DNA from 3 places in the Cupriavidus sp. L7L genome. Region 2 is predicted to be linked to each of the others. Evidence: predicted binding sites of a transcription regulator. Region 2 holds the regulator's gene; each other region holds the start of a gene.
What was found. Region 2 encodes FliA, which starts transcription of late flagellar genes. Its sites were predicted from a motif close to CTAAAGTTTNNNNNNNNNNNGCCGNTA; they were not measured.

Region 1: E1J61_RS11200 (DUF342 domain-containing protein) is a predicted target of FliA. The motif match lies at 5,402-5,428, and genes of this name have one in related genera.
Region 3: E1J61_RS21515 (flagellin) is a predicted target of FliA. The motif match lies at 4,783-4,809, and genes of this name have one in related genera.

Annotation. Positions count from the first base shown of each region.
Region 1 is NZ_SMNY01000009.1:705,950-716,463, forward strand. It holds gene E1J61_RS11170 (PLP-dependent aminotransferase family protein) at 1-183, opposite strand, end outside; gene E1J61_RS11175 (hypothetical protein) at 359-748, shown strand; gene E1J61_RS11180 (NAD(P)/FAD-dependent oxidoreductase) at 817-2,442, shown strand; gene E1J61_RS11185 (TIGR03862 family flavoprotein) at 2,439-3,713, opposite strand; gene E1J61_RS11190 (DUF1415 domain-containing protein) at 3,803-4,420, shown strand; gene E1J61_RS11195 (SAM-dependent methyltransferase) at 4,422-5,279, opposite strand; gene E1J61_RS11200 (DUF342 domain-containing protein) at 5,544-7,157, shown strand; gene E1J61_RS11205 (hypothetical protein) at 7,284-7,613, shown strand; gene E1J61_RS11210 (CapA family protein) at 7,699-8,811, opposite strand; gene E1J61_RS11215 (FAD-binding oxidoreductase) at 9,043-10,431, shown strand; gene ppk2 (polyphosphate kinase 2) at 10,511-10,514, shown strand, end outside.
Region 2 is NZ_SMNY01000078.1:528-8,162, reverse strand. It holds gene E1J61_RS35550 (flagellar protein FlhE) at 370-807, opposite strand; gene E1J61_RS35545 (RNA polymerase sigma factor FliA) at 807-1,523, opposite strand; gene E1J61_RS35540 (flagellar synthesis regulator MotR) at 1,626-2,429, opposite strand; gene flhF (flagellar biosynthesis protein FlhF) at 2,441-4,771, opposite strand; gene flhA (flagellar biosynthesis protein FlhA) at 4,795-6,876, opposite strand; gene flhB (flagellar biosynthesis protein FlhB) at 6,873-7,635, opposite strand, start outside.
Region 3 is NZ_SMNY01000022.1:428,655-439,168, reverse strand. It holds gene E1J61_RS21540 (flagellar hook-length control protein FliK) at 1-982, opposite strand, end outside; gene E1J61_RS21535 (flagellar protein FliT) at 1,089-1,421, opposite strand; gene fliS (flagellar export chaperone FliS) at 1,423-1,830, opposite strand; gene fliD (flagellar filament capping protein FliD) at 1,876-3,300, opposite strand; gene E1J61_RS21520 (flagellar protein FlaG) at 3,330-3,683, opposite strand; gene E1J61_RS21515 (flagellin) at 3,856-4,683, opposite strand; gene E1J61_RS21510 (RNA chaperone Hfq) at 4,909-5,226, opposite strand; gene E1J61_RS21505 (MDR family MFS transporter) at 6,181-7,617, shown strand; gene E1J61_RS21500 (hypothetical protein) at 7,577-7,876, opposite strand; gene E1J61_RS21495 (IS630 family transposase) at 7,888-8,970, opposite strand; gene E1J61_RS21490 (hypothetical protein) at 9,043-9,249, shown strand; gene E1J61_RS21485 (oxygenase MpaB family protein) at 9,277-10,161, opposite strand; gene E1J61_RS21480 (hypothetical protein) at 10,503-10,514, shown strand, end outside.

The DNA of each region.
Region 1 (10,514 bases), on a different contig from region 2:
GGCTTCGAGCAGGCCGTCGCTCTCCAGCTGGCGGCAGGCCTGCAGCGCCGTGGACAGGCTGACGCCGTGCAGTCCCATCAGCGCGCGCACGGAGGGCATGCGGTCGCCGGCGGTCAGGGTGCCGGCTTCGATGGCGCGGCGGTAGTGGCCGGCAACCTGGCGGTAGAGCGGGGTGGATTCCATGGCGGCATGGTGGCGCGGAAGGCCATCGGGGTACAGATACAGATGCGGGGCCTCTGTATCGTAACAGCCCCGGTTTTGCCTTGCTGTTACGGTCGAGGTCGCACGGGGGTGTGCCTGCCGCGCGCGAGAGGCGGTCGATAGGCTGGAGTCCTGTGCCTGTTACCGGAGCCAAGCCATGCCAAGCGTATCGATCGACACTTCAGCAGCCGTCCCGCAGGTGTCAGCCACGCGCCTGTCCGCCGGGCAATGCCTGCATCTGCATGTGCCCGCGGGTACGGTGATGCATGCCGGCGCAGGGCAGGTCGAGATCAGCGGGCCGCCGCAATGGCTGGCCGAAACCTGCCACATTCCGCGCCGGCGCCTGCGTGCGGGCGAGTCCCTGACCATGCCGGCGCGAGGCTGGGTGCAGGTGGCGGCGGGCTGCGACGCCGTCTTTACCATCGCGGTGCCGCCTGGCCTGTTCTCCCGGCTGGCGGCGCTGCTGGAGTGCCGCAAGCGCCGCGTGCCGTGGCCATCGCGGCACCAGCCGCAATCGATTGCCGACCCGGCGCCCGAAAAACTATAAAATTGCGCTCCGGCCGGACCTGGCACATTGGTGTGCCCAACCCCCCGGCCGCAGTTCCCGGGTTCCCCATGCTACGTCTAAGTGAAGTCAAACTCCCGCTCGACCATACCGAAGCCGACCTGGACGCCGCCGTGCGTACCAGCGCCGCGCAGATCGGTGTCAAGGGAGACGGCCTGATCGGCTATACCGTATTCCGCCGCGCCCACGATGCGCGCAAGCGCTCCGACATCAAGCTGACCTACATCATCGATCTCGAAGTCAGCGACGAAGCCGCGGCGCGCAAGCGCATGGCCGGCAAGCCCAACTGGAGCGTGACGCCCGATATGGAGTACCACTTCGTCGCGCGCGCCCCGCAGGGCGGGCCCGCGCTGCGGCCGGTGGTGATCGGCATGGGCCCGTGCGGGCTGCTCGCCGGCCTGATCCTGGCGCAATCCGGCTTCCGCCCGATCGTGCTGGAGCGCGGCAAGGAAGTGCGCGAGCGCACCAAGGACACGTTCGGCCTGTGGCGCAAGAGCGTGCTCAACCCGGAGTCGAACGTGCAGTTCGGCGAAGGCGGCGCGGGCACGTTCTCGGATGGCAAGCTGTACAGCCAGATCAAGGACCCGAAGCACTACGGGCGCAAGGTGCTGAACGAGTTCGTGCGCGCCGGCGCGCCGGAAGACATCCTGTACAAGGCGCGCCCGCATATCGGCACTTTCCGCCTGGTCAGCATGGTCGAGAAGATGCGCGCCGAGATCATCGAGCTGGGCGGCGAGATCCGCTTCGAAACGCGCGTCGACGATATCGACATCGACGGCGGCAAGGTGCGCGGCCTGAAGCTGTCGAATGGCGAGTACCTGGAAGCCGACCACGTCATCATGGCGGTCGGCCACAGCGCGCGCGATACCTTCCAGATGCTGCACGACCGCGGCGTGTTCATGGAGGCCAAGCCGTTCTCGCTGGGCTTCCGCATCGAGCATCCGCAGGGCCTGATCAACCGCAGCCGCTTCGGCAAGTTCGCCGGCAACAAGCTGCTGGGCGCGGCCGACTACAAGGTGGTGCACCACTGCAGCAACGGGCGTTCGGTGTACAGCTTCTGCATGTGCCCGGGCGGCACGGTGGTGGCGGCGGCGTCGGAGCCGGGGCGCGTGGTGACCAACGGCATGAGCCAGTACAAGCGCGCCGAGCGCAATGCCAACGCCGGCATCGTGGTCGGCATCACGCCGGAAGACTATCCGGGCGGCCCGCTGGCCGGCATCGAGTTCCAGCGCAAGTGGGAAGAGCGCGCGTTCGAGCTGGGCGGCAGCAACTACAACGCGCCGGGACAGCTGGTGGGCGACTTTATCGCCGGCCGTGCGTCGACGTCGCTGGGCTCGGTCGAGCCTTCGTACAAGCCGGGCGTGACGCCGACCGACCTGAGCACGTCATTGCCCGACTACGTGATCGAGGCGATCCGCGAAGGCATTCCGGAGATCGACAAGAAGCTGCCCGGCTTCGCGCTGCATGACGCGGTGCTGACCGGCGTGGAGACGCGCACCTCGTCGCCGCTGCGCATCCGCCGTAACAACGACGACTACCAGAGCATCAACGTCAGGGGCCTGTACCCGGCGGGCGAGGGCGCTGGCTATGCCGGCGGCATCTACTCGGCCGCGATCGATGGCATCGAGGTGGCCGAGGCGGTGGCGCTCAGCATCGTCGGCGGCAAGCAGGCTTAGGTTTGCCTCAGATACGCCGCGGCGCCAAGCGCCGCGGTGCGTCCGCTGGCGAAGCATGCCGTCAGCAGGTAGCCGCCGGTGGGCGCTTCCCAGTCCAGCATTTCGCCCGCGCAGAAGACGCCCGGCAGGGCGCGCAGCATCAGCCGTTCATCCATCGCTTCGAAACGCACGCCGCCGGCGCTGCTGATGACCTCGTCAATCGGACGCGGGCGCAGCAGGCGCACCGGCAGCGCCTTGAGCGATACGGCCAGCGTGCCGGGATCCTGCATCGCATCTTTCGTCAGGCATTCGCGCAGCAGCCCGGCCTTGACGCCGGTGATGCCGAGCCGGCTCTGCAGGTGGCTCGACAGCGAACGCGAGCCGCGCGGATGGTTCACTTCGTTGCCGACCTGTTCCGCGGTGTGCGAGGGCAGCAGGTCGAGGTGGATCACCGCGCTGCCATCGGCTTCGAGCCGGTCGCGCATCGGCGCCGATAACGCATAGACCAGGCTGCCTTCGATGCCCGTAGCGCTGATGACGAACTCGCCCTGGCGATAGTGCGCGTTGCCATCGCGATCGGTCAGTGCGATCGCCACCGGCTTGACCGGCGTGCCGGCGAAACGGTCGGCAAACGATTCGCTCCATGCCACATCGAAACCGCAGTTAGCCGGCCGCAGCGGCGCGATATCGACGCCACGGTCAGCCAGCCGCGGCACCCACGCACCATCCGATCCCAGCCGCGCCCAGCTTGCGCCGCCGAGCGCCAGCACCACGGCACGCGCGGGCACCGGCACTTCGCCATGCGGCGTGGCGAAGCGCAGCATGTGCAGCGCTCCCTGATCCCGGTCCTCCCAACCCAGCCAGCGATGCCGCATATGGAACTGCACGCCGGCCTCGCGCAACCGGTGCAGCCATGCGCGCAGCATCGGCGCGGCCTTCATGTCGGTCGGGAAAACGCGGCCCGAGCTGCCGACGAAGGTGTCGATGCCAAGCCCGTGCACCCACTCGCGCAGCGCCTGCGGGCCGAAGTCCGCAAGCATCGGCGCGATCTGCGCGGCACGGGCGCCATAGCGGCCGAGGAAGGCCGGTTCCGGCTCGGCATGCGTGAGGTTCATGCCGCCCTTGCCGGCCATCAGGAACTTGCGCCCGACCGACGGCATCGCGTCATAGACCGCCACGCTGGCGCCTTGCGCCACCAGCACTTCGGCAGCCATCAGCCCGGCCGGTCCTCCGCCGATGATGGCGACATCTGGTGGGTTGACGGTGGCAGCGGGAGGCGTGGCAGGGGACATGGGGCGCTCGGCAAGGACAGCAGTGTTTCCGCCGCGGATTATAGAGCCTGCGGCAGCGCTAGAATGACGGTTTGCCCGGTATCCCCATCATGCCCTCCGCCGCCACTTCCGCAGACGCTGTCATCGCCGCCACCCGCCACTGGCTTGAGCGCGCGGTGATCGGGCTCAACCTGTGCCCCTTTGCCAAGAGCGTCTATGTGAAGGAGCAGGTACGCTACGTGGTCAGCACGGCGACCGAAGCGCCGGATGTGCTGGATGAACTCGAGCGCGAGTTGCGCCTGCTCGATGAGACGGATCCGGCGGAGATCGACACCACGCTGCTGATCCTGCCCCACGCGGTGGCCGATTTCCTCGACTACAACGACCTGCTGTACTTCGCCGACCGCCTGCTCGGCAGCCTGGGCCTGGAAGGCACGCTGCAGATCGCCAGCTTCCATCCGCAGTACCAGTTCGCCGATAGCGAGCCTGACGACATCGAGAACTACACCAACCGCGCACCGTATCCGATCCTGCACTTGCTGCGCGAGGACAGCATCGCGCGCGCGGCGGCGGCCTTCCCGGATGCGGCGGATATCTACGAGCGCAACCAGGCAACCATGCGCCGCCTGGGGCATGCGGGCTGGCGCCGCGTGATGGCGGGCGAGGACGAAGCCGAAGACAAAGCCGAAGACAAAGCCACCGGCAAGAACCCGCCCCCGAAAGACTGACTTACGCTGGCTCGGCCGGCTTGTCCGAAACCGGGGCGGTGAAGAAGCGCTCGTTCATCTCTTCCAGTCCCAGCGTTTCCAGCACGTTCTGCAGCCGCTCGGCCGGGCGCCGGCGCGGCAGGTCCTTGTACTGGGCGATGATCAGCTCGTTCTTCATCGAGTGCTCCCAGCCCACCAGCTCGGTCACGCTGACCTGGTAGCCATGCGCCTCCAGCTGCAGGCAGCGCAGCACATTGGTCACCTGGCTGCCGAATTCGCGCGTATGCAGCGGGTGGCGCCAGATCTCGGTCAGCGGATTGCCCGCCAGCAGCTTGCCCTTGTGCTTGCGCAGCACGCTGGCCACTTCGGCCTGGCAACAGGGCACCAGCACGATGTGCTGCGCGCGCTTGGCCAGCGCGAAGCGGATGGCGTCGTCGGTGGCGGTATTGCACGCATGCAGCGCGGTGACCACGTCGACGGTCGGCGGCAACTGTGGCGAGGTGATCGAGTCCGCCACCGACAGGTTCAGGAACGACATCCCGGGAAAGCCCAGCCGCGCTGCCAGCGCCTGCGAGGTCTTCACCAGTTCCTCGCGCGTCTCGATGCCGTAGATATGGGAATCGTCCTTCAAGGCCTTGAAGAACAGGTCGTACAGGATGAAGCCGAGGTACGACTTGCCGGCGCCATGGTCGACCAGCGTGACACGGCCGCGCTCATCCTTGACCTGCTGCAGCAGCGGCTCGATGAACTGGAACAGGTGGTAGACCTGCTTTAGCTTGCGCCGGCTGTCCTGGTTCATCTTGCCGTCGCGCGTCAGGATATGGAGTTCCTTGAGCAGCTCGAGGGACTGGCCGGGGCGGATTTCGTGGGTATTTGACATGGGGACTGCACAGGCTGCGGGACGCGGCGCGTCCCGGAAATGCCGACAGTTTACCGAAAAGTCCGGCGATGCCATCCGCTGATGGCCTGGCCCACCCCTCCTCGGCGGGGGCCGTTGCCCGCTCAAGTTTCGTACTCCCGCTGCCGATGGTCTTGGATCGATAACAAGTGGAGCGCCAGCCGTCCGGGCACGCGCTGTCCGCCAGCGCGGGCAGGCCGCCGTGGCCGAGCGCCATGCAGCTCCGCAACCAACGTCAGGGGACTCATGATGCACGAGTCGGGATTGCGCCTGGAGCTGACCGAGCCAGGCGAGCAGGTGCATGCACGCTACACACCGGAGCCAGGCAGGCTGGCGCCGGATCACGCCAGCCTGAGGCAGTGCCTGGACAGCCACGGCTGGGCCGGCGCGAGGCTGGATGCACGCGCGGTCGCGCAGTTCCTGCAGCAGTGCCAGCGCGCCGAGCATGAGATCGACGCCGCCATCGGTGTGCTGGTCGATGGCGCGTTCGAGCTCGATATCACGGACGACGGCCTGGCCGCGCGGCTCACGCTGATGCCCGCCGAAGGCGGCCGCCCGGTCACGGAGGACGAGATCCGCCGCGCCGTCGCCGAGCGCGGCGTGGTGGCGCCGATCCAGGCGCTGGCGCTCGACGCCGCGCTGGCCGAAGGCCGCTGCGAGCTGCGCACCATCGCCGCCGGCGTGGCGCCGCGCCAGGGCGAGCCGGCACGCTTCGTCAACCTGCTGCAGCCGCGCAAGCCAGTGCAGGCCGATGAGGACGATTCGCGCGTCGACCTGCGCGACCTCGGCAACCTGCTGCTGGTCAGTCCCGGCATGCCGCTGATGCGCCGCATCCCGGCGGTGCCCGGCCATGATGGCGTGGACGTGTTCGGCAAGCCCATTGCCGCCGATCCGATGGACGATCCGCCCTTTGCCGAGGGCCTGACCGGCGCCGCCGCCGATCCCGACGACCCCGACCTGCTGGTTGCCGTGATCGCCGGCGCCCCAGTAGCCGGCGTGCATGGCATCGCCGTCAGCCCGGTGGTGCAGGTGGAGGCGGTCGACCTGCATTCGGGCAACGTCGCATTTGACGGCACGCTGCGGGTGGCGGGCGATATCCGTACCGGCATGTCGGTGCGCGTCAGCGGCGACGTGCTGGTCGAAGGCACCATCGAAGCCGCCGACATCGACGCCGGCGGCAATGTCGTGGTCAAGGGCGGCATCATCGGCAAGTCCGAGACCGGCCATGCCGACGGCGGCATCAGCCGCGCCAGCGTGCGCTGCAAGGGCGCGGTCAAGGCCCGCTTCATCGAGAACGCCGTGGTCGAGGCCGGCACCGAGGTGAACGTCGACAGCGGCATCCGCCAGAGCGATGTTGCCGCGGGCGCGCGCATCGTGGTCGGGGGCCCCGGCGTGCAGGGCAGCATCAGCGGCGGGCGCACGCGCGCCATGCTGGCGGTGCACGCCGCGGTGCTCGGCAGTCCTGCCGGCAGCGCCACCAGCGTGCAGGTGGGACTGAATCCCTATGCCGACGCGCAACGCGCCGCGCTCGAGGCAGACCGCCGGCGGCTGCTGGACGAGCAGAACAAGGTCAGGCAGCTGGTGGCGTTCTTTGCCAGGCATCCGGAGAAGGCCGTCGGCGACCTGCGCGAGAAGGCGCGTGCCACGCTGTTCAAGCTCTCGCGTGACCTGTTCGAGCTGGAAGGCCGCCTGGCCGAACTGGGCCAGCAGATGCAGCCCGCAGCCGGTGCCGTCATCGACGCGGCACGGCGCATCCATGGCGGCGTCACGCTGCAGGTGGGCAGCCGCGTGCTCAAGGTGGTGGAAGACAAGCCCGGTGGCCAGATCCGCCTCGTCGACGACCGTATTGCGGTGACGTGAGCGTGACCTGAGCGTGACCTGCGCCCGCATCAGCGCGCGCGCTTCCCCGCGCCCGAATTTGTACTATCCTGCAGGTATGTCCTGGGGTGCCGCAGGATGGGCGAGAGAGCTAGTCTCGGGCAGTGAATGCAGAAGCGGACCAGCAAACTGTGGAAGCGTTACACGGAACCGACTCACGTGGCACTTGAGATACCGGAAGGCCAGCCAATGCGGCTGGCCTTCCTGCTTTTGCACGTCCCCTGCATCGCGCGCGATCCGACCTACACTGAAGGTGCAACCAGTCTTCTACAGGAGGTTGCTATGACTGCCGCACTGATCACGGCACTGGCGCTGATCGCCCTGGTGGCCTGTGCCGCCTTTGCCATCTGGATCATGCGCGAAAAGAATCCGACGCTGCTGCAGCAGCAGGAGCAGTCGGTACGCACATGGTTCGACCATATGATTCACCGCCACTAGCGCCGCACCGCAGCCTGGCGGTACGTGCCGCAAGAGCCCGCCGTGCCGGCGGGCTTTTTTATGGCGCCGGCCTCATGGTGCGATCTCATGCCGCCGACAGGCGCAGTTCGTGCAGCCCGCTGCGCTCGACCCGCGTGCCGAGCGTGCGTCCTTCATAGGCGAACATCGCCAGCAGCCAGGCGATGTCGACTTCGCCCGCATATTCGAGCCGGAAATGGCTGCGCCGCAGCGGCACCAGCCGCAGGTCTGCGTTGCCTGCCGCATCGAAGCGGACGAATACCATCAGCGCCAGGTCCGGCCGGTAGTCGTCGTAGCCGCCGATGCCCTCGTAGTCGTTGATGAAGTCGCCGCAGCCATAAAGGATGGGCTTGCCCGCATGCAGCTCGATGCCGAGCGGATGGTGCGAGGAATGCCCATGCACGATATCCACGCCGGCCCGCTCCACCAGCCCGTGCGCGAAGGCGCGTTGCGCCGGGTCGATGTCGTAGCCCCAGTTGCCACCCCAGTGGATCGATGCCACCACGAGGTCGCCGGCACGCTTGTCCCTGCCAATCCACGCGGCAATGCGGTCGCACGAGGCGGCGGACCAGTCATCCAGCAGGTTCACGCCGGAGTGGCCGGCGGTGGCGCGCCATGCAGCGGGCGTGCCGCAGTTATGCATGGCGAAGGCAAATACCGCGACGCGCCCGCCGCCCGGCCGCGGCAGCCACGCCGGCCGCATCGCGCTGTCCTCATCGGGGCCGGCACCGGCATGCGCGATACGCGCGGCATCAAGCGCCGCCAGCGTATCGGCCAGGCCAGCGCGTCCCCAGTCGAGCACATGGTTGTTGGCCAGTGACACGCAGTCGATGCCTGCCGCCTGCAGGCAATCGACATTGTCCGGATGCATGCGGTAATGCACGGCCTTGCCGGGCCATGCGTCGTCGCTGGTGGTGATCGCCGTCTCCAGGTTGGCAATGCGCGGCCATGCGCCGCGACTGTCGAGTTCGGCAAGCGCATCGCCCCACGGATACGCGGGCGCCACCGGATGAGCGATCGGGCCCGCCTTGCGCTCGGCCAGGCGCACATAGTCGAGCGCCGAATGCACATACGACTCGTGGAGCAGCGGCTGGCTGGGATGCGCCAGGATCTGGTCGATGCCGCGCCCGGTCATCACATCGCCGCACAGGAACAGGGGAGGGTGGCTGGTTGTGTCCATTTGCGCAGCCGGCCGGCGCCCGTTTGCACCGTGCCGGCGTTGCTTCCATGATAGGCGGGCACGGCGCCATGATCGCGTTGCGGCACTTGAGCGGGGCGCGCTGCACGCCGCGTTTACATTCGCCGGGGGCCTGCCTTAAATGGTGAAGTCATCGGTCCTCGTGGCCATCTTCCTGCACCCCGGCAGCCGCGCGTCGTCCGATGTTTCCAAACCCGCATCGGGAGGCTGATCATGGGCCAGTTATCGCAAGAACATATCGAATCACTAAAGGCGCAAATGCGCGGACGGCTGCTGCAGCCCGCCGACGCCGCTTACGATGATGCCCGCCGCATCTGGAACGCAATGATCGACCGCCGGCCGCAACTGATCGTGCAGGCCGCCGGCGTCGCCGACGTGATCGCCGCGGTCAACTTTGCGCGCGAGCACGGTGTGCTGCTGGCAATACGCGGCGGCGGCCACAATATCGGCGGGCTGGCGATCTGCGACGGCGGCATGGTGCTCGACCTGACGGCGATGCGCTCGGTGCGCATTGACCCGCGGGCACAGCGTGCCTGGGTAGAGCCCGGCGCCACGCTGCGCGACTTCGACCATGAGGCGCAGGCCTTCGGGCTGGCCACGCCGCTGGGCATCAACTCGACCACCGGCGTCGCGGGTCTGACCCTTGGCGGCGGCTTCGGCTGGCTCAGCCGCAAGTTCGGCACCACCGTCGACAACCTGGTCTCGGCGCAGGTGGTCACTGCCGACGGCAAGCTGCTGCGCGCCAGCGCCGACGAGCACCCCGACCTGTTCTGGGCACTGCGCGGCGGCGGCGGCAATTTCGGCGTGGTCACAATGTTCGAGTTCCGGCTGCACCCCGTCGGCCCCGAGGTCTATGGCGGCCTGATCATCTACCCCCTCGAGCAGGGTCCCACCGTGCTGCCGGCCTTTCGCGAGCAGTTCAAGTCGATGCCGGATGAATTGACGGTATGGGCGGTGTTGCGCCAGGCCCCACCGCTGCCGTTCCTGCCACCGGAGGCGCATGGCAAGCCGATCGTGGCGCTGGCGATCTGCTATATCGGCCCGCCGGAGCATGGCGCCGCGCTGGTCGAGCCGCTGCGCAAACTGGGCACGCCTTATGGCGAGCATGTCGGACCGATGCCGTTCACGGCATGGCAGCAGGCCTTCGATCCCTTGCTGACGCCGGGAGCGCGCAACTACTGGAAATCGCACAACTTCGCCGGGCTCGACGACGGCCTGATCGCGATGCTGGTCGAGCAGATCGGCAAGCTGCCGTCGCCGCAATGCGAGGTGTTCGTCGGCGCGATGGGCGGCCAGACCAACCGCGTGGCGCCGGACGCCACCGCCTATGCCAACCGCGACGCGCAGTTCATCATGAACCTGCACGGGCGCTGGGACACGCCGGCCGAGGACGACGCTTGCATCGGCTGGGCCCGCGAAGTATTCCGCGCCGCGGCGCCGTTCGCGCTGGGCAGCGTCTACGTCAATTTCCTGACGCAGGAAGAAACCGACCGCATCGGCGCCGCCTATGGTCCCAACTTCGCACGGCTGGTCGAGGTCAAGCGCCGCTACGACCCGGGCAACCTGTTCCGCCACAACCACAACATCAACCCGGCGGCATAGCGCGCGCAGGCGTTCACGCGGCTGCAACACTGGCGTGCCAGCATCGGCGCGACCGCGATGTATCCGACAGGAGGGGCAGATGA
Region 2 (7,635 bases):
GTTCCGTGCCGAGACCCTCGACCTGAGATGCTGCCGGCGCGCACGCAGCCGTAGGCGTTCCTACGTTGACCCACGCAGAAGGGGCCACCCACAGCTCTGGGCTCGTTCAAACATCGCTTCAACTCCGAGCCACCGTGGCGCACCACGGCGTCAGGCAGTCCTGCCCTGCAACGAAGCTCAGCCCCGTACGAAAGCCCCCGCCCACTACGATAAAAGTGGCCGCCCGCAGGGCCGTAAACGCGCTTTTTGGTGACTTTTTGTCGCTCGGACAAAAAGTTACCCGCCCTTTAGGGCGGAACCGGGCGTATCAAATGGCTACCAGATGCCAAGCCGCAGGCAGAAAAAGGCAACTGCCAATCCGCATGCCCCCTACCGAAAGCCCACAACCACCTCATTACTCCGCCCCTGCAAAACCGGCACCAGACTCCCCTGTCCCGGCACCCGAAATGCAAACACAAACCCCTTGGTAGCATCATCGCCGGAGAACGCGGACGTTAGCCCCTCGGCCTGGGGCAACATCACACACCGCTGCGCATTGCACAAATATGCCTGCAACTCGGCCGGCGGCGTCTGCGCAAAGCTGTAACGCCACCGCACCGTCGTAATCACCCCTTCAGCCTGCGGCAACATCCCCACAGGCTGAATCGGCGCCGACACCGCCCGCTGCCCCCGCCCATGCAACGCCGGCCCATTGACCGACCCGGTCCACGCATGCCGTGTCCCACCTTCGATCGCCGCCCAGGCACAAGCCGACGCAGCGAGCAGCACAACGCCGGCGCCGCGGGCAAGCAGGCCACCAACACCCATCACAACAACCCACGCAACTGGTTCCGCAACCGCGTAATCGCCTGCCCCCGGATCTGGCACACGCGCGACTCGGTCACATCCAGCACCGCCCCGATCTCCCGCAGGTTCAGCTCCTGGTCATAGCACAGCGACAGCACCAGCTTCTCGCGCTCGGGCAGCCGGTCGATGGCGCGGATCAGCGCTTGGCGCATGCCGCTTTCCATCAGCACCGTCAGCGGATTGCCGTCGTCGCTGCCGGCAAGATGGCGGTCGAGGAAATCCTCTTCCCCGGAGCGCTCGAAATCCTCGTAATGCAGCAGCTGGCAGCCATAGACCTCGTTGAGCAGGACCTGGTATTCGCCCAGCGGCATCTCCATCGCCTCGGCCACCTCGGAATCGAGCGGCGTGCGTCCGAGCTTCTGCTCGAGCGAGCGCTGGGTGCGTTCGATGCGCCGCGTGAACTGGCGCAGGCTGCGCGACTGCCAGTCGTTAGCGCGCACCTCGTCGAGCATGGCGCCGCGGATGCGCTGGCTGGCGTAGGTCTCGAAGCGCGCGCCGTGGGTGTCTTCATAGCGTTTGGCGGCGTCGAGCAGGCCGATCATGCCGGCCTGGATCAGGTCGTCGATCTGCACGCTGGCAGGCAGCTTGGCGGCCAGCTGCAAGGCGATGCGACGCACCAGCTGCGCGTGCGCCTTGACCACATCGGCCTGGTCGAGCTTTCCCTGGATCGTGTACATGGTGCAATTCTCGTGAATGCTGGATTGCTGGACGGGCACGCCACGCGGCGCGCCGGCTGGCTCAGGGTCTGGTTCGTTGGTAAGGCATGGCTCGGGTGGCGCTCACGCCGGCACCGCCGGCACCGGCGTCGCGGCAGGGGCCGGCGCCTCGGCGCGCAGCGGCCAGCCGCCGATGCTGCCGGCGGTGCGTCGCAGCGCGCTGGTCGCGGGTGCTGCCGGGAAGGCCTCGACCACGCAGCGGCCAAGCTGCACGCCGCGCGCCACCAGCGGGTCGGCCGGCAGCCAGCCGGCGCACAGCACTTCCACGCCGAGGTACTGGCTGGCGGTACGCGCCAGGTTGCGCAGGATCGCCTGCACGGCGGCTTCGGTGCCGGCCATGTTGACCACCAGGTAGAAGCGGCGCCAGGCATACAGGTGATGCAGGCGCTTGATGCAGGCATAGGCGGCGGTGATCGACGCCAGCTCCGGGCGCATCACGATCACCACGTTGTGCGCGCCGCCGGCAAAGGGCGACAGCGCGCCGTCGGCATCGGCGGTGGCATCGACCAGCACGCTGCGAAAGGCCGACAGCGCCGCGGCGGGCACGTCGAGCCCCGCGCGTTGGCGGCCGGCCGGCAGCACCGATACCGCGCCGCCGGTGCCGACGCCCGCCGCGGCTTCCAGCGGCAGGCGTCCTTCCTGCACGTCGGCGAGCGTGCCGGCCGGGGTCGCGCCGGCGAGCCTGGTCGCGCGCGCCGTGGCCGGGTCTTCGTCGAGCAGCAGTACGCGCTCTCCCTGCATCGCAAGCGCGTGCGAAAGGCCCAGCGCCACCGTGGTGGCGCCGGCACCGCGTTCGCTGGCGACCACGGCGATGCGGCGCGTGGTGCGCGGCGCCAGCATGCGCCGCAGGCTTTCCGCCTGGTCCATGGCGAGCGTGCTCACTGCAGGGCTCCCATGACATCGGCCGCTTCCGCGACAGCGGGTGCTGCCGCGGCGCGGCCGGAGTAATTCTCCAGCACGTCGAGCAGCGCCAGCATGCGGCCCATGCCTTCATTGAGCACGGTGCCCGGCACCGCCGTGCCGGCTCGCACGGTGCGCCCGGCCAGGCGTGCCAGGAACGCCGGCGCGGTCGCGGTTGGCGCGTGTTCGAGGCACAGCACCGACAGGCCAAGCTGCAGCGCCGCGAGTGCGGCACTGGCGGCGTGGCCGGCTTCGGCATCCTGCGCGAAGTGGTCGATGGCATGGCGCAGCGTGCGCAGGCGCGCTTCGGCCGTGTCCGACCATGGCGCCCAGTGCGCCACCTGTGCTGCATCCGGCGCCAGCGCCGGGTCGCACAGCAGATAACGGGTATCGAGCAGCTCGCCGCTGGCGCGGTCGACCAGGCGCACCACCACCAGGCAGGCATCGATGCCGCCTTCGGGAGCGCCCTTGCCACGCGCGGGGCTGTCGGGCACGCGCACGTTGGCGGTGGCCAGCCAGCGCACCGCGTCGCGCTCGCGCACGATGGCGTCGCCGATGGCGTGGAAGGTCAGCGTATCGGCGAGTGCATCGAGCTTCCAGGCGGCGCCTGCGCCCACCACGCGCACGGTCTTGCGCGCGCCCGCGATCCAGCGTTCGCCGGCCTGCTGCCAGCGCGCCAGCGTGGCGGCGGACGGCATCGCGTCGACCACGTTGACCACCCTGCGCGCAGCGCTCATGGCGGCGCGCAGGTTGGCGGCCTCGGCGTCGGCCTCGCCCAGCGGCTGGCCGGCGCGGCCAGCGGCGGTGACGGTGGCGGCAAGCGGCGTGCCGTCGCGGTCGCCCAGCCACAGCGTGTGCTGCAGCGGCTGCGGCGTGCGGCGGCCGGGCACGCTGACCGGCAGCGTGGCCGCCAGCGCCAGCACGTACTGGTCGCAGGCGCGGCTGACGTCGCGGCAGACCGCTTCGCGCACCTGCTGCGCCATCGCGCGCAGCGCGGTATCGCCCGCGGTGCGCTGCTGCCACAGCGAGCGCGCCAGGTCGAAGCCGAGGCCGGCGCCATTGAGTTCCGCGACACACTGGCCCAGCGCATCGGCGCTGTCGGTGAGCGAGCGCAGCACGTCGTCGGCACCGCCCTTCGCGGACTGATCGTCTGCTGCAGCCTGGCGGCGGCGTGCGGCGTCGGCATCGGCAAAGACCGAGCCGCGGCGCGGCGTCAGGAAGGCACGTTCGACCAGCGCGGTGCTGCTGGCCAGCTCCAGGTGCTCGGGCACGCGCTGGCCGGTCGAGGCGTAGAACACCGGCAGCCGATGGCGGATCACCACATCGAGCACCGAGCCCAGGTGGGTAGCTTCATCCAGCTTGCTGATGATGCAGCCGTCGATGCCGCCATCGTCCGGTGCGGCATCGTGGCGGTAGGCATGCACGACTTCATTGAGCGTGTCGCCGTGGCTGGCGCCGTTGAGCAGCAGCACGCGCTGCACCGGCGCGGGCACGCCGGCGAGCATGGCGATCTGCTCCGACAGGCTGCGGTCGCGCTGGCTCATGCCGACGGTGTCGATGATGACCAGGTGCTTGTCCTTCATTGCCGCCAGCGCGAAGCGCAGGTCGGCGGCGTCCTTCACCGCATGCACCGGCACGCCGAGGATGTCGCCATAGATGCGCAGCTGTTCATGCGCGCCGATACGGAAGCTGTCGGTGGTCAGCAACGCCAGCTTGTCGGCGCCGTGGCGCAGCACGAACCGCGCCGCCAGCTTGGCGGTGGTGGTGGTCTTGCCCACGCCGGTGGGCCCGATCAGCGCCAGCACGCCGCCCTGTGCGAACAGCTGGTCTTCGTCGCCCAGCACCGGCACCTTGCTGGCCAGCTCCTTGCGGATCCAGGTCATCGCGGCCGGACGGTCGTAGCCCAGCGGCAGGCGTGCCAGCAGCGTGCGCGCCAGCTGGCCGGAGAAGCCGGCCCCCACCATCCATTCGAACAGCGATTCGCGCAGCGGGTCGCTGGCGGCAACGCCGTGGCCCGCCGCGGTGGGCGCATTGCCGATGCCGGCAAGCTGGCGCTCCAGCATCGCGCGCATCGACTGCAGCTCGCCGCGCAGGTCGCCAATGGCTGCAGGCTCCGCCGCCGGCGCGGGCGGCACATAGGCCTGCGCGCTGGCCGATACGCTGCCCAGGTCGGCATCGCGCATCGCGACGATCTCGACACCGCCCTCTACGGTACGGTTGGACAGCACCACGGCATCGGGGCCCATGGCTTCGCGCACCTGGCGCATGGCTTCACGGCCGTTGGCGGCAACAAATTTAGCTACGCTCATCGTTGGCTCTGTCGGGTGATCGCTCACGCGCCGATCATGGCGGTGATGCGGATATTGCGGTTGTCAGGCACTTCGGCATGCGACAGCACCCGCAGCTGCGGCAGCGTGCGGCGCAGGAAGCGCGCCATCAGCGGGCGCAGCTGCGACGGCACCAGCAGCACCGGGTCCAGCCCCATCTGCTCCTGGCGCCTGACCGCGCCCTGGGTCTGCTGCAGCAGCGCATCGGCCAGGCCTGGCTCGATGCCGCCGCCGTTGGTCAGCGCCTGCGACAGCACCCGCTCGAGGCCGGCGTCGAGGCCGATCACCTGCAGGTCGGCGTTGTTGGGGAACAGTTGCTGCGTGATGGCGCGGCCCATGGCCACGCGCACCATCGCGGTCAGTTCGTTCGGATCGCTGATCTTGGGCGCATGCTCGGCCACCACGTCGAGGATGGTGCGCATGTCGCGGATCGCCACGCCTTCGTCGAGCAGGTTCTGCAGGATCTTCTGCAGCGCCGTCAGCGAGATGGTCTTGGGCACCAGGTCTTCGGTCAGCTTGGGCGCGTCCCTGGCGATGCGGTCCAGCAGCGCCTGCACTTCCTGGCGGCCGAGCAGCTCGGCCGCATGCATGTGGATCAGGTGATTCAGGTGCGTGGCGACCACGGTGCTGGCATCGACCACGGTGTAGCCGTAGGACTGCGCCTGCTCCTTGATGCCCGCGTCGATCCATACTGCAGGCAGGCCGAAGGCGGGATCGCGCGTGGCCGCGCCCGGCAGCGTGCCGCTGACCTGGCCCGGGTTGATCGCCATCCATTGCCCCGGCATGGCTTCGCCGCGGCCGATCTCGACGCCCTTGAGCGTGATGCGGTAGGCGTTGGGCTTGAGTTCCAGGTTGTCGCGGATATGCACCACCGGCACCAGGAAGCCGATTTCCTGCGCCACCTTCTTGCGGATGCTCTTGATGCGGCCGAGCAGTTCGCCATCCTGCGCGCGGTCGACCAGCGTGATCAGGCGATAGCCCACTTCCATGCCAAGCGGGTCGACCAGCGAGACGTCGTCCCAGCTGGCTTCGGTCGACTCCTGCGCGACAGCGGGCGCGCGTTCCTCGCGCTGCCTGACCTGCTGCTGCGTCGCCGCCTTGCGCGACAGGTAGCGGCCCATCCAGACCAGCGCGCCGGACAGCAGCAGGAAGGCGAAATGCGGCATGCCCGGGATGATGCCCATCAGCCCCATGATGCCGGCGGTCAGGTACAACACGCGCGGGTTGGAGAACAGCTGCCCGGTCAGCTGTTCGCCGACATCCTGCTCATTGGCCACGCGCGACACGATCACGCCGGCCGCGGTGGAGATCACCAGCGCCGGGATCTGCGCGACCAGGCCGTCGCCGATGGTCAGCAGCGTGTAGTTGTGCACTGCGGTGCCGAAGTCCAGGTCGTGCTGCACCATGCCCACCACCATGCCCGCGGCGACGTTGATGAACATGATGATCAGGCCCGCCACGGCGTCACCGCGCACGAACTTGCTGGCACCGTCCATGGCGCCGTAGAAGTCGGATTCCTGCGCCACTTCGGCGCGGCGCTTCTTGGCCGCCGCTTCGTCGATCAGGCCGGCGTTGAGGTCGGCATCGATCGACATCTGCTTGCCGGGCATCGAGTCCAGCATGAAGCGCGCGCCCACCTCGGCAATCCGGCCCGCGCCCTTGGTGATGACCATGAAGTTGATCACCACCAGGATCGCGAACACCACGATGCCGACCGCGAAGTTGCCGCCCACCAGGAAGTGGCCGAACGCTTCCACCACTTTGCCGGCGGCGTCCGGGCCGGTATGGCCTTCGAGCAGCACCACGCGAGTGGAGGCGACATTCAGCGACAGGCGCAGCAGCGTGGTAAACAGCAGCACCGCGGGGAACGCGGCAAAGTCCAGCGGCTTCTGCGTGTACATGCTGACCAGCAGCACCATGATCGCCAGCGCGATATTGAAGGTGAACAGCAGATCCAGCACGAAGGCCGGCAGCGGCAGGATCATCATCCCCAGGATCATGATGATCAGCAGCGGCCCGGTGAAGGCCTTCATCTGGCCGGCCGAGCGCAGGCCAGGCAGGTTCAGCAATGAGCTCAGAGCATTCATTCGCGGCTTTCCGGTACGGCGAGTTCATCAGGCACCAGCAGGTCCGACGGCGCCTGCGGCTGCGGGCCCTGCGAGTAGTGCCAGTGCTTCAGTTGGTAGACCCAGGCCAGCACTTCGGCCACGGCGGTATAGAGTCCGGCGGGGATCTCGTGGCCCAGCTCCACGTGGCGGTGCAGCGCGCGCGCCAGCGGCGGCGCCGACATCAGCGGCACGCGGTGCTCGGCGGCCAGCGCGCGGATGCGCGCGGCGACTTCGCCGGTGCCCTTGGCCACCACGCGCGGCGCGCCCATGCGGCCCTCTTCATAGCGCAGCGCCACGGCGAAGTGCGTGGGGTTGGTCACCACCACGTCGGCCTTGGGCACCTCGGTCATCATGCGGCGGCGGGCCATGGCGCGCTGCTGCTGGCGGATGCGGTTCTTGATATGCGGATCGCCCTCGCTCTCCTTGAATTCCTGCTTGACCTCTTCCTTGGTCATGCGCAGCTTCTTGAAGAACTCCCAGTACTGCCAGGGCACGTCGATGGCCGCCACCACCAGCAGCGACAGCGACACCACCAGGCAGCAGTACAGCACCAGGTCGACCATGTGCAGCAGCGCTTCCTGCACCGGTGCGTTCATCAGCGCGATCGCCTCAGGCAGGCGCTGCCACAGCACCCAGGCGCCGACCGCGCCGACCAGCAGCGACTTGGCCACCGCCTTGAGCAACTCCACCAGGGAATGCGCGGAGAACAGGCGGCCCAATCCGGCCATCGGCGACATG
Region 3 (10,514 bases), on a different contig from region 2:
ACTGCTGCGTGGCGAGCAGTTCGAGTTGCTGGCGAACTACGGCTTCGGTGGCCGGATGAATTGCTGGCCCGGCGGGCCCGACGGACGCGGCTTGCCGGGTGGCTTCGGCGGCAACGTTGTCGTTACCACTGCCGACATCGGCGGCGCGCGCTTGCGATGCCATCGGCTCTGCAACGGGTGGCCGCGCGGCATCCGCGGTGGCCTGGTATGCCTGCGTTGCCAGCATGCCGGTGGAGGGGCGAGGCGGCGGGCTGTCGGCATCGCGGCTGTACACCGCGGTGGAGCCTGTGCCCTGTCGCACACCCTGTTCGGACGGGGCATGGCTATGCGCCACGCGCGGATTACGCGGAGAGGCCAGCGCTTCGGCCAGCACCTGCGAGGCCGGCAGCAGCGGCGGCATGCTCGGGCGCGGTATGTCGCCGCCGGCAGGGCTGCTGTAGGTGAGCATGCCCGGAGTGCCCTGCGCCCCAGCCGGTTGCCCCGGCGAAGGCGGCAGCGCCGGGCCTGCCACGGCAGCCTGCGGTTCCTGCAGGATCGTCGACAACGCACGAGCCCCGCTGACCCACTGCGCGAGGTGCGACTCATAGAACAGTCCGCTCTGGCGCACCGCATTGGAAAGCGCGGCTGCGGCGGCCTGCGTCGATCCCGCACCCGGGGGCATCGGCAACAAGGGCGAGCCGGGCTTGACCGGCAGCGGCTCCGCACCTTCCATCACGGCCAGGATCGCGCGTGCCGCACTGCTGAGCGATTCACGCGTCGACGTGCCCGGCAGCAGCGACGCCTGGCCTGGCAGGCCATTCGCGCCAGCGGCCTGCTGGCTGTTGCGGATCGCCTGGCCGGTGGAATTCTGGACGCTCGATTCCGTGGTTTCGGACACGGGCTGCAGCGCGGCCAGCCTGTCGATCGCCAGCGCGGGGCGCAGCAGTTGGGGGTCCGGGGCCTGACCGGATGCCAGGCCGGGTGGCAGGTGGATGCCGGTCATTTTTCAGGAATTAGTGGAAAACGCGGCACGGCGCACGGACGTGCGTGTGTGTGGGCAGGCGAGGGCGCGCGCCGGGAGCGGCGCGCGGTATCTGTCTGGCTGCCGCTCAGGCCATGGCGCCGTACGCCGACGCAAGCTCCACCTGCCGGCGCGAACTGGTCAGCATGTCGCCGAGCTTCTTCAGTTGCGGCACAGCCAGGTCACGGATGCGGGCATCGTATGTGAGGATGCGATCCAGCAACTGGTAGCGGCGCATGCGCTCGGCATCGGAGAATGAGGCCTCATGATCGAGCTGGCGCAAGTGCTCGACTTGTTCCAGGTAGCTGCCCTGCAGGTCGCTGACGGTGTCCCAGTCGCCCGCCTGGGCGGCGTCGTACATGCGGGACGACAGGGCCAGGATGGCTTCGTAGGAGGTGACGATGGGGGAGAAGGGTGCCATTTCAGTTGTCCTGTAAGGCTTGCTGCGGCTCGTCGATCTGCGCCCATGCTGAAGCCAGGCTTTCCAGCAGCGTATCGACCTCGGCAAGCAGGGCCGCGTCGCTGCGCAGGTTGGCCAGCAACAGCCGGCGCACCATGTATTCGTACAGGGACTCGAGGTTGGCGGAGATTTCGCCGCCCGCGTTGTGGTCCAGCACGGCACGCAGGCCGTTGTCGATGATGTCGATGGCTTTGGAGATGGCGTTGCCGCGAGCGGCAATGTTGCCGCCTTCCAGGTGGAACTTTGCCCGCGCGATGGCGGCGCGCGCGCCGTCATACAGCATGCCGATTAGCTGCGTGGGGCTAGCGCTCATGGCCTTGGTCTGGACGCCGATGGCAGAGTAGGTGTTGGCAGCAGAACGTGCAAACATCGCGATTCCCTTCCGTTGTGGTCAGTTGCGGCCGACGGCTGCCGGTTACTTGGTGCTGACGTTGTTCATGGCGCTGAACTGCTGCGTCAGGTACGAACTGGTCGAATTCATGCGGTTCACCAGCATGTCAAGCTGGGTGAACTGCTGGCGATAGGTGTCCATCATCGCGGAGATGCGGGCGTTTTCCGAATCGTAGCGGTCGCTCAGGATGCGCAGAGTCTTGTTGATGCCGTCGGTGGCATTGGTCAGCGAGCCGTTGCTGCCGGTAATCTTGCTGACCAACTCGGACATCTGGTTGGCCAGGCCGGACTTGCCATCGGCACCGGAGAAAAACTGGGTGACGCCGTTCAGGTTGTTGGCAAGAGCCTTGTCCAGCTTGTCGGCATCAAGCGTGAGTGTGCCGTCCGTCGCGAAGGCGAGACCGGCTTGCGTGAGGACGTTGATGCCGTTCGCGCCGCCTGGTTGCGCGGTGTTGAGCGCGGCGCGCAGCTGCGTCTGGATATTGCGAAGCGTGCTGTCGCCGGTCAGCGTGGACGCCGTCTTGGTGTCAGGATCAAAGGCGGTCAGCGACTTCGCAGTGCTTTGCAGTTTGTTGTAGGCATCGACGAACGCCTTCACGGCGGTAGTAATAGTCGCCGTATCCGATTTGACTGAAACCGTACTGGTGCCGAGCGCCAGCAGATTGAGTGTCAGGCCTTGTGCTGCGCCCGCCACGGTATTGTTGACGCTGGTGACTGGAATGCCGTTGATGGTCAGGCTAGCGTCGGCGCCGGGCACGCTCTCGGCCATCGACTTGATGCCGGCTGGATCGTAGGTGACAAGATTGGACAGTGCGGTCGGGTCATCTGTGCCGTTATCAGTCACGCTGATGCGCATGGTAGCGGCAGCGCCGCCGGCGGTGGAGGTCAGTGCCAGGCGATAGGGTGTGCCGCTGCCATCGTTGACGATACTGGCGGTGACGCCGGCATTTGCCTTGTTGATAGCGTCGCGGATCCCGGCGAGGGTGTTGTTCCCGTTGCCGATAGCGATGGAAACTGGCGCACCGCTGCCAAGTGTAAAGGTGCCGCCGCTGGTGGTGCCCAATTCAATCTTGATCGTACCGTTGCCGATCGCCGTATTGGTAGCGGCGGCGCCGTCAGCCACCAGCGACTGGGCGGAGGCCAGCTTGTTCACGGTGATGGTGTAGCTGCCGGCCACTGCCGTGGAATCTGCCGACGAGGTCAGTGTTGCGGTATTGGTGGAGGTCGTCGTGGCGGAGCCGAACAGACTCTTGGCACCCAATGCGCTGGCAGCGCTTTGAAATGCGGACAGCGCGCTCTTTACCTGCCCATAGGCGGACAGCTTGGCGTTGTAGGACTGCTGCTGAGACTGGATGGCGGCCAAGCCGGCGCTTTCCGCGTTCTGAATATTCGTCAGCAGGGTGCTGAGGTCAAGACCGGAGCCAATGCCGAGAGAGGAGATGGATGCCATGTTTCTTTACCTTCTTAGGATGTCACAAACTATGCGGTCTGTTCAATCAGCAGTCCTTGCAACCTGTCAATTGCGCGGCTGATGCGCAGCGCCTCTTCCGACGGTATCTGACGAATGGTGTCGCCGCTTTCCCTGCTCACGAGCTTGGTCACCACACGGTGCGTTTCGGCATCAATGGTGAAGCGAATGTCGACCGGCGAGCCGCGCAGCGCTTCGATGAGGCTGTTGAGTACGGTGGCCAGCGCCTCCGTGCTGGCCGGACTGGCATCGCCTTCGCGCCTGTCCGCTTCGGCCTTGGTGCCTGTCTGGCGCTCGGTGGTGGGAGGCGCGATGCCAGGCAGTGAGACAGCCGCGGACTGCGGTAGGCCGGTCGGACTGAGCATGCTCTAACTCCGTAAGGGCAGGTCGGATGGTGGCTGGTGGCGCGTCAAGATCTCGGGAATATGTTCGCTTGTCAGGCGCCGGGCAGCGCTTCCAGAGCGGCGCACCGCTCTGGAAACATTCCATGCGAACCGGCGCAATGACCGGCTCGCATGATGCGGCGACCGGTGCGAATTAACGCAGCAGTGACAGCACGTTCTGGGTGGTCTGGTTGGCTTGTGCCAGCACGGACGTACCTGCTTGTTGCAAGATCTGGGCGCGCGACATGTTCGACACTTCCGTCGCGTAGTCGGCGTCCTGGATGCGCGAGCGCGAAGCCGACAGGTTGGTCACGGTCGTGCCCAGGTTCGAGACGACGGACTCGAAGCGGTTCTGGGAAGCGCCCAGGCCGCTGCGGGCTGTGTCAACTGCCTGGATGGCGGTGTCGATCGTGGCAAGTTCGGTACCGGCGAGGGCGGTCAGGTCCAGGGCGTTCACGCCCAGCGTGGTAGTGTCCGCCTTCGCGGCGCTGAGATCCAGATCGATGGTCTCGCCGTCCTTGGCGCCGACTTGAATCTTGACCACACCGGCCGCACCGGCGGTGCCGTCCAGCAGGTTCGTTCCGTTAAACGAGGTCTGCTGCGACAGACGGTCGATTTCAGCTAGGCGTGCCGTCACTTCATCTTGCAGCGATTGCAGGTCGCTGGCCGAATTGGTGCCGTTGGCAGCCTGCACGGTCAGCGTGCGGATGCGTTGCAGGTTGTTGTTGACCTCGTTGAGTGCGCCTTCTGCCGTCTGCGCCATCGAGATGCCGTCGTTGGCGTTGCGCTGAGCTTGCGTCAAGCCATTGATGTTCGCGCTGAAGCGGTTGGCGATGGCCTGGCCGGCAGCATCGTCCTTGGCGCTGTTGATGCGCAGGCCCGACGACAGGCGCTGGATCGCGTTATTCAGCGATGATTGAGAGGTCGACAGGTTGTTCTGGGTTTGCAGGGACAGCGTGTTGGTGTTGATAACCATCGCCATGGTACGGCTCCTTTGAGTTCAGTAGAGATTGCAGTCCGGCAGATGCCGTAACGTTGGCTGCCTGCTTTGCAGGGCGTAGAGTGCCTCCGTTGCAAGGGTTATCGACCGCCCCCGGCAAAGGTTTAGAGTGATCTCTGCAAGAGTTTCAGGCGGTATCGCCGGGGGCGCCCGGGCGTGCGTCGGCCTGCCAACAGGCCGCAGGAGTGTGGTGTTGCGATGGCTGCTTCAGCGCCGCTTGCGCGTCCGCGGTATATAGATAGGCACGAATTCCGCCGCAATCGCCGGATCGATCCCCACCGCCGGCGTGTCCAGCGGTGTCACCAGGCAAATCGCCTGCTTGTAGACAATGGTGGGCTGCGGATCGTCCAGCCGCCGGCCGAGCAGCACCATGTAGTTGTCCGTCGCCAGCACGATCCCCTGCAGGCGCGTGCCGTTGGACAAATAGACGACCACCGGCGCGCGGTTGGCCGATTGGGCGGCGAGGTGCTGGTACTGCAGTTCCTTTCGGCTGGAGCGCTTGGGCCGGAATTCCTTCTTCTTCACAACGACTCCGGAAGAGCCCGCAAGGGTTCTGGCGGCTGATAACGGTCCGTTGGCCGGCGGCTGGGTAGGCGGCACGGCCAGGGCGGCAGGGAAAGATCCGCTCTCGGAACCGGCCTCGGGTCGGGACGTCGGCGCCGCGACGCCTGCGGGCCTCTTGTGCGGGCCCCGGGGTGTCGGGCACATGCCGGCGAGTGGCGCTGCCAGAAGAGAAGGGGAGTACTTCAGCGCCGAGAGTAACAAAGCTTTACAAGGGTCGACGGGCACAGTGCCTCGCCAGACCTAGAGCGTTAACTCTACAAAATTTGTTGCGCTCGGAGCTGTAGTATTGTAACGGTTTTGTGCGCCTGCACAATGATCTTCGCCAGCCGTGTCCACCAGCCCTGACATCGTCGGGCACGCAGTGAAAACCTGAAGGAAAGTCAAAATTCGTCCTGAAGTAATCTCAGGACCCAAATCGCTAAAACTGCCCGAATTGTCGCGTAACAGGGATTCCCCTGATAGAAGCGGGATTTACACCTCATGTAAGCGCGTTTATATTCTTGGCAAGAGCTTGGTTCCAAGCTCTTGTAGTTCTGGAAAGCCTACGAGCACCCCGCGCGTGGGCTTCTTTTTTTGGTGCCTGCGTCGTTTGAGTCGCGCTCTGTGGCGCCGTGGCCGGGAATAAACCGACCGTTCGGGATGCCCAGCGTGATTAAAAGCCAACTTCCGGACAGCCAATTCACTGAACTGCGGGTGTTTTTGCCTCTTATTCTCATTTCCCTTCAAGAACTCTGCGCTGACCGCCGATAGCGCGCCTGCGCTGCCGTATTGCCCTGGCGCGCCGGGGCACGGCAAGCACCGGCGGCGGGAAGCGCCTACAATAGCCGCTCTTCTTGACTCCGCAACAAGAGCAGGACCGGTCACACCGCGGCCTCACCGCGCCGCTTGCCGCGATCCTGCCGTCCGCAGGTGCACATGACCGCCGCCCCCTCCCAGCCGCCCTCGCAAGCGGCCGTTGCCGCTGACCCTTCCGCTTCCTCCGGCGCCCAGCGCAACACCGGCGCGCCCGTGCCACCGGTGCCGGTCATGCAGGTGATCTTCGGGCTGATGCTGGCGATCCTGCTGGGCGCGCTGGAGCAATCGATCGTCGCCGTGGTGCTGCCCGAGATCGCGCTGCAGCTCAACGGCTTCGACAACATGGCGTGGGTGGTCTCCGCCTACCTGGTGGCATCGACCGTCACCACGCCGATCTACGGCAAGCTCTCCGATTTGCTCGGCCGGCGCTCCGTGCTGTCCTTCGCCATCGTGCTGTTCCTGCTGGCTTCCGCCGCCTGTGCGCTGGCGCAGACGATGCCGCAGTTGATCCTTGCGCGCATCCTGCAAGGCCTGGGCGGCGGCGGGCTGCTGTCGGTGTCGCAGGCGACCATCGCCGACGTGGTGCCGCTGCGCGAGCGCGGCCGCTACCAGGGCTATGTCAGCGGCGTGTGGGCGGTGGCCAGCATGGCCGGCCCGGTGATCGGCGGCTACCTGGCGCACTTCCTGTCGTGGCGCTGGATCTTCTGGATCAACCTGCCGCTGGCGCTGCTTGCGCTGGTGACGGTGCGGCGCGCGCTGCGCCACCTGCCAGCGGGCGGGCGCCGCCATCGGATCGACTACCTGGGCGCGCTGCTGTTCGGCGCGGGGCTGAGCGGCGTGCTGGTGTTCCTGACGCGGCTCGGCCAGGGACAGTCGCCGTCGCGACCCGATACGCTGGCGCTGCCGCTGGCCGGCCTTGCCTGCCTGGGGCTCTTCATCTGGCAGGAGCGCCGCGCGGCCGATCCCGTCATTCCGCTGGCGATGCTGCGCGTGCCCACCGTGGCGATCTGCTGCATCACGCTGTTCCTGTGCTTCTTCCAGCTGATTGCCATGTCGGTGCTGCTGCCGCTGCGCTTCCAGGTGGTGGCCGGCGCGCAGGCCGATGCCGCCGCGTTGCGGCTGGTGCCGCTAACACTGGCGATTCCCTTCGGCGCGTTTGCGGCGGGCCGGCTAATGTCGCGGAGCGGGCGCTACAAGCCGCTGCAGATGGCCGGCGCGCTGGTGGCGCCGCTGGCGATCGCGGCGCTGGCGTTTGTCGATCCGCGCGCGGTGTGGCTGTGCGCGCTGGTGATGGTGGTGCTCGGGCTTGCGATCGGCCTGCAGCTGCCCAGCGGGCTGGTGGCGACGCAGAACGCCGTGCCGCTGCAGCACGTCGGGATCGCCACCGCGCTGACGGCGTTCTCGCGCATGCTCGGCGGCGCGGTTGGCGTGGCGGTGCTGACCACGGTGCTGATCGCGCTGCTGCGGCACGGCGGCATGGCGGTCGGTGACCTAGTACAACGTCTCTTAAATAGCTTTAATAATCATCGGGCTGCAAATACGGATGCAGGAGCGTGACGACCAGCTGGGCCATCTCGTCGAGCGAGCCTGTGCCTGGCAACGGTTCCCAACGCCCGCTATGAGTGCGAAAGGCGGCGCCATAACGATTGCGGCCGAGCTCGGTCAGCCGAGCCACCACGGTCGGTTCGTCGTCGTCCAGACGTTTGATCAGCAGGTGACGCCCGTAGGCCTGCGTGATGATGTGCTCGTGGCCGAGCAGGCTGCGCAGTTGCTGCTGCAATTTGGCAGCGTAATGTTTGGCGGGTAAGGCTGACATGCGATCCTCGATTACGATGCGCCGGTTTGCAACGGATAGCCCCGGAAGCTCCATTTGAACGGACGGGCCGCCTGATTGTGCGCGCGGACAAACTGCTCGGTGCGTTCGCGCAGGTGCGCGGTGCTGGTGTGGCTCGCATGGCGCAGTACCCGGCGCGTGTAATGGGCAAACCAGAGTTCGATCTGATTGACCCAACTCGCGTGCAATGGCGTGAAGTGGAAGTGAAACCGCCCATCGTGCCGGGCGTTGAACGCCTGCCAGACGGCCTGGGCGCAATGGGTGTTCAGGTTGTCCCAGACGACGTGCACCTGTTTGCCGGGGTAAGCACTTGCCACACGTTCCATGAAGGCCACCAGATCCTCCTGGGTGCGCCGGTCGCGGCACTCAGCCAGCACCTGTCCGGTATGCACATCCAGCGCCGCAATCAACGCCTGGGTACCGTGACGAATATATTCAAACTCGCGACGACGCAGTCGCCCAGGTGCAGGTTCCCGTCCAGGGTGCTTACGCTCGACGGCTTGAATGCCGGTCTTCTCGTCGATACTGAGCACCACCGCGTTTCGAGGCGCCTTGCGGTACAGCTTGCAAATCCCGTTGACCTTCTCGCGAAAGGACGGGTCTGGACTGTGCAGCCATTGCTGGACCCGGTGCGGACGCACGTCGCCGGCCTGCAGAATGCGCTGCACCTGGCTGCGGCTGATCTGCCCGACGACGCCGCGCTCCACGGCGCGCGCCACAATCTCGTCGAGCGTGGGCGTGACCCGTCCCTCAGGTTCCTGCGTTTCACACGCCAGCGCAACTAACTGTAGTCGCGCCTCGTGGGTGATGCGCGGCGGACGGCCACTGCGCTCGCCTTCACGAATGCCTTGGGCACCTTGCTCGGCAATGCGCTTGCGCCACAGGCAAACCGTTTGCACCGATACACCCAGTTCCCGCGCAATGACCGTATTGGAGTGGCCCTCGTGAGCCCACAACGCGATTCGCGCCCGCATCACGTCCCGTTGCGCAGCCGTCTTGCGCTCGATTAGCGATAGCAGTTCCTGTCTTTCCTTCTTCGCCAACTTCACTGGCGTTGCATGACGACCTCGACTCATCCCAACATGATATCGGAGGTGTGTATTTATTCAAGGCATTTACGGGATGTTGTACTAGGCGGCGGCGAAGACGTGCTGATGCGGTTGTTCCAGCGCGTGATGGCGGGCACGCAGGATGGCGGCGATGCCGCGGCGGTGCGCCAGGGCGCCGAGCATGCCTTCCGGCTGTTGTTCCTGATGAGCGCGGGGGTGTCGCTGCTGGCACCGTTCCTGGTGGCGCGGCTGCAGGAAAAAGTGCTGCGCGGCAGCGTCGGCAGCGCGGCAGCGGCTGCGGAGTGAATATTCCGAAGGCCGCGCCGGGATGTCCTAGCCCGCGGCCCCGCCCACATTGCCGCCGCGCGCCACGCGCCGCCGTGCCCGTGCGGCCAGCCCCGCGCCCAGTGCCCAGCGCAGCGCCGGCGCAAGCACGCGCATGCCGGCCCGCGTGGCCGAGCGCCGCAGCGACGGTCCGTCGAGGTCGAGCTGCTGCCGCGCCCACGGCGGCAGCAAGGCAATGCCGGCATCGGCCATGATCCGCACCGCCGGTTGCAGCAGCGGGTTGGCCACCGGCATCCTGCGCACCAGCCGCACCACTTCACGGGTGCGCTCGCTGGCCTGCAGCTGGGGCCGCATCGCTTCCAGGTAGGCCGCCACCGCCGCGCGCGAGCGCGGCACGTCGGCTGCGCCGAGCAGCAGCGCAACGCGCGCGACCTCGTCGTAATAGCGGTCCTGCTCGGCCTCGCCCAGCGGCCCGACATAGCGCAGGTAGCCCGCCATGAAGCTCGACACCTCGGCCACATGCACCCATGTCAGCAGCGCCGGATCGGTCGCCGCATAAGGCCGGCCGTCCGGCGCCACGCCGGTGACACCGGCATGGATGCGCCGTACGCGCCCGATCAGCGCCATGGCATCGTCGCGGCTGCCGTAAGTGGTGCCGGCAATAAACTGGGCGGTGCGGCCGAGCCGGCCCTGCATGTCGGTGCGAAAGCTGGAGTGGTCCCACACGCCGGCCAGCGCCAGCGGATGCAGCGTCTGCAGCAGCAGCGCGCTGACGCCGCCGGCCAGCATTGCCGGGAAGTCTGCGTGCACGCGCCAGCAGACCGCGTCGGGGCCGAACAGCCCGGGGTCGCCGGGCGGGTTGTCATAGTCGAGCGTGAGGCCGGAATTGCTGCGCGTCAGCGCGCGTACCTGCGCGCCGGCGTGCGCACGCACCCTGGCCACCGGTCCAGGCGCGCTGCGTTCGCGCCGGGCGTCGCGGGAGACCGCGGAATCAGCGGAATGGGCGGGATCGGTGTGGCTGGACAAGACCGTGGGGCAAGCAAGAAGACGTCACGGCCAGCATACACGGTAAGCCGCGGACGCGCGCGACGGGGTGCCGCGGCAATTTGGAAAGGAGAGCGGCAACCTCAGCAAAAAGGGCCGGATCTCCCGTTCGGGAGACCCGGCCGATCAAGTTCCGGCGTATGCCCCTGCGGCCGCACCGCATGTTGCTGCCGCACATACCCGGATAGCTGCCTCTATGTCAGCGGCAAGCCTGACTGCTGAGGTTACTGTTGGCGTTGTCC